DNA from 2 places in the Halobacillus salinarum genome. Region 1 is predicted to be linked to the other one. Evidence: riboswitches for the same ligand, from Rfam matches in the RefSeq annotation. Region 1 holds a riboswitch; the other holds the start of a gene.
What was found. A riboswitch is a leader RNA that binds a small molecule or an ion and turns the genes downstream of it on or off. The one in region 1 is predicted to bind FMN.
Positions count from the first base shown of each region.

Region 2: another riboswitch for FMN. It lies ahead of MUN89_RS09230 (ECF transporter S component); the one in region 1 lies ahead of ribD (bifunctional diaminohydroxyphosphoribosylaminopyrimidine deaminase/5-amino-6-(5-phosphoribosylamino)uracil reductase RibD).

Region 1 covers NZ_CP095073.1:911,866-914,068, reverse strand. Annotated here, with positions in the region: gene ribD (bifunctional diaminohydroxyphosphoribosylaminopyrimidine deaminase/5-amino-6-(5-phosphoribosylamino)uracil reductase RibD) at 1-984, opposite strand, end outside; FMN riboswitch at 1,128-1,275, opposite strand; gene MUN89_RS04765 (glycoside hydrolase family 13 protein) at 1,456-2,203, shown strand, end outside.
Region 2 covers NZ_CP095073.1:1,807,920-1,810,122, forward strand. Annotated here, with positions in the region: gene MUN89_RS09225 (M20/M25/M40 family metallo-hydrolase) at 1-859, shown strand, start outside; FMN riboswitch at 942-1,088, shown strand; gene MUN89_RS09230 (ECF transporter S component) at 1,217-1,840, shown strand; gene MUN89_RS09235 (TspO/MBR family protein) at 1,997-2,203, opposite strand, start outside.

The sequences.
Region 1 (2,203 bases):
AGGGGTAAGCGCATTTTTTCCACCGATCAGCTTTGGTGCAATATAGGAAATCATTTCATTCACACGACCTGCACGGACAAAAGCATCGGCTATTGTCCCTCCGCCTTCGATTAAAAGAGAAGTAATCTCCTGCTCTCCTAAATACCTGAGCAGCTCCTCCACTTTTATTTCTTCTGCTTCAAGCGGAATAATCGAAACATGAGGAAAACCGGAAAAATGTTCACGTTGCTCTGGAGAAACTGTTCTGCCCGTAAAAATCCAAGTTTGTGCTTCGCTATTTTGAACGAGCTGAGCAGAAGGCGGGGTTCTTAAATGGGTATCCAGAATAATCCGGACAGGATTAATGCCTCCTCCTTGAATGCGGGTGGTAAGCTTAGGATTATCCGTTAATACAGTATTCACTCCTACGAGAATAGCATCCGATTTGTGCCGGTACTGATGACCATCCAAGCGGGCCTTCTCCCCAGTAATCCACTGGCTCTCTCCAGTTGAAGTAGCGATCTTTCCGTCAAGACTCATCGCTGATTTCAGCCGGACGTACGGCTCTGATGTATTAATATAATGGAAAAAAGACAGATTAATTTGATCGGCTTCTTTTTTTAATACATTGACTTTCACTTCAATCCCTGCTTCTTCCATCATGTCTATGCCGCGTCCTGCTACTTTTGGATTGGGATCGGTCGTTGCAATCACTACCCGCTCAATCCCGGCATCGATAATCGCTTTCGCACAAGGAGGCGTTCTTCCGTAATGGCTGCACGGTTCAAGAGTTACGAAAATTTCAGCTCCCGCTGCCTTATCCCCAGCCATCTGGATGGCATGCACTTCCGCATGAGGTTCTCCAGCTTTTACGTGAACACCGATTCCTGCCACTTGATTTTCTTTGACTACGACAGCTGCAACAGAAGGATTCGGGCTGGTCTGTCCGATCGTTTCCCTGGCCATCTGCAGAGCCATTGCCATATAATGCTGATCTCGATCCATTTCATCACCTCAATGATTTCAATCCAGATGCTAAAAATAAAAGACCCTGAAGAAGACATACTTCTCCAGGGTCTTAGGAACGTATTTTTTGTGTACACCTAATAAAAGGTACACGTATAGAAAAATTTGTACCGTTACGTTCTCCAATCCTTCTCCCATCCAGACTGTAACTGTCGGCTTTGGACTCACACCAAATCAGGAGGAAACGTGGCTTGCACTGCTTCCCCGTCGCGGGCTCTAACAATCGTTATTACCGCCGGCTGGGATTTTCACCCGACCCCGAAGGACAACTTATTCAATTGTCTTACACTTAATATATAAGAAATTGCTGGTTTCCGCAATTATTTCCCCTTTATAAATTTCATTGTAAATCGAGACAAAATCAGCTAGTATTATCATATAGTTGATGCAATCGTTTGCACTATTTCTTTTAGTACGCTCACTTATTCTCATAGGAAAAGAGGTTTTTCAATGGAAAGAATTTGGTGGAAAGAAGCCGTAGGTTATCAAGTGTATCCCCGAAGCTTCCAGGATTCCAATGGAGACGGAATCGGTGACCTTCAAGGAATCATCCAGCGCCTCGATTATTTAGAGGAACTCGGCATCGATTTCATCTGGATCTGCCCGATGTATAAGTCGCCTAAGGATGACAACGGCTATGACATATCCGATTACAAGGATATATTAGAAGAATTCGGTACGATGGATGACTTTGACCAGCTGCTCCAGGAAGTGCACAGCCGCGGAATGAAGCTGATCATTGATCTCGTCTTAAACCATACAAGTGATGAACATCCGTGGTTCATCGAGTCCCGCTCTTCTAAAGATCATCCGAAAAGAGACTGGTACATTTGGCGGGATGGGAAAAACGGTGGCGAACCGAATAACTGGGAAAGCATCTTTGGCGGATCTGCCTGGGAATACGATCAGAAAACGGAACAGTATTATCTCCACGTATTTTCAACGAAACAGCCGGATTTGAACTGGGAAAACCCCGAAGTTAGAGAGGCACTCTATGAGACGGTCAACTGGTGGCTCGATAAAGGCGTGGATGGTTTCCGGATTGATGCCATCAGCCATATCAAAAAACGCCCGAACCTGCCGGACATGCCAAACCCGGACAACCTTCCGTATGTCTCCTCGTTTGATATGCACATGAATCAAGAAGGGATTCATAAGTTTTTACAAGAATTTAAGGACCGTACTTATGATAATTATG
Region 2 (2,203 bases), 900 kb from region 1:
CGAAATTGCCCTAGTCATTAACCGCATTGATGAGCAGGGATACCTTTATTTTGAGAAAATGGGAGGCATTAACCATAAGGCTGCCGTCGGGATGAAGGTTCATGTGCTTGGATTTAAAAAGACAGTGACAGGCGTGATTGGGGTTAATGCTCAACATCATGGAGGCTTGAAAGGTGATTTTGATCACGAGGATTTATTTATCGATTGCGGTGCAAAGTCCAAAGAGGAGATGGAGGAGCACGTTCAAATCGGTGATTTAGCTGTATATAAGAGGGAACCGGAAATCTTAATGGACCGCTATGTGTCCGGGAGGGCGCTGGATAATCGAACGGGCCAGTTTATTGTTGGTGAAGTCATACGCAGGCTTGCAGACAAGCAATTAAATGTGGGCGTCTATGCAGCGAGTACGGTTAATGAAGAAACCAACATGGGCGGTGCTTATTTTGCTGCAGCTGGAATTGAACCCGATATGGCTATTGCTTGTGACGTTACGTTTGCTACGGACTATCCAGGTGTAAATAAAAATAAGTATGGCGATGTAAAACTTGAAGCGGGACCGGTTCTAGCTAAAGGCGCGCCGATTAATCGTAAGATCAATGGGCTGTTGGAAAAGACGGCAAAGGAATTATCGATACATGTTCAATATGAACTCACTTCAAGGGCAACTGGGACGGATGCAGATCGAATGCGCTTAACTGGTAAAGGGGTTCCAGTTAGCCTGGTATCCCTGCCTTTGCGATATATGCACTCACCAGTGGAGACCGCCAGCATCAAGGATATGGATCAGGAAATTGAACTGTTGGTGGAGCTTTTGTCTAACATGAGCGGTAAAGAAAGCTTAAACCCTCTTGATGAATAATCTCCTCATAAAGGAAAAGGCGGGCATTTAAGTTGCACAACCTGCCTTTTCCTTATAAAATAGAAGTACAATAATATATCGGTTCCATCTTCGGGGCAGGGTGTAATTCCCGACCGACGGTAAGGTGTGCAGGTATGCATTCTAAGTCCGTGACCCGTTTGTTTATTAAACGGTGGACCTGGTGAAAATCCGGGACCGACAGTGACAGTCTGGATGGGAGAAGATGACGAGCGAAACGGGTAGTGAATACTACCTATGTTTTCCTGTGGAATTTTTACCAACCCTAAAGCCCCTTTTTTGTGCTTTAGGGTTTTTTGATTCCTTTGGACAGCTCACCTTCATCTGGGATGTGAATCGATGAAAGATGAAGGAGGATGGATGATGAACCGAAATGGGCAATCATCAAAGTTATTTAAGTTAGTAATCATAGCGTTATTTGGAAGTATCTCAGTGGTACTCATGTTGCTGAATTTTCCACTGCCATTGCTTCCGCAGTACTTAAAGGTGGATTTTAGTGAAATTCCGGCACTCATTGCAGCTATTTTATTTACTCCCCTTGCAGGGATTGCGGTTGAAGGATTAAAGAATGTTTTGTATTTTATTTATACTGGGGCATCTGACCCAGTCGGAGTAGTGGCTAATTTTACCGCTGGTTTATTATTTGTCGTCCCTGCAGCGATGTTTTATCGCAGGTTTAAATCGACGAAAGGTCTGGTGTCGGGAATAGTGGTTAGTATCGTCATAACGGCAGTCAGCATGAGTGTTTTAAACTATTTCTTTATCCTTCCAGCTTACAGCTGGTTTATGGGTATGGAAATGATGAGCGCCCAAATGAAATGGACGACTGTAGTAGCTGCTATCCTGCCGTTTAATGCCTTAAAAGGGCTGATCATAGGAGTGCTGTTTGTGCCTGTTTTTATTAAGCTGCGGCCATGGATTGAGCAGAAACGAATGCAGTCGAACTCTTCCTCAGCTGCTTAACGACACACTAAATAATGGGAATTAGAAGCGAAGCAGCCTTTTCTCCAAAGGCTGCTTCAGCTTGTAGAGAAAGCCCGTTGATTTCCTATATGTTGTTTTACGCCCCGTGCGGTCCAATAGCACTTCGTTTACCTGTCCCCCTTCTCTCTATTTGACTTAGTATAGCAGAGTAGATCCAGGATTCATTTCAAAAATGGTGAATGCAAGGTAAGTAGCGAAGGAACTCCAGGCAAAATAAGGGAGGAGAAGTAAACTGCTCAATCTGCTGATATTCCATAATGCTAGAATTAAAGCAAGAGCTGTCAAGGATACAAATGCAGCGTCTACCGTTGCCAGGAGCAAATCCTTAAGGGAAAATTGAAA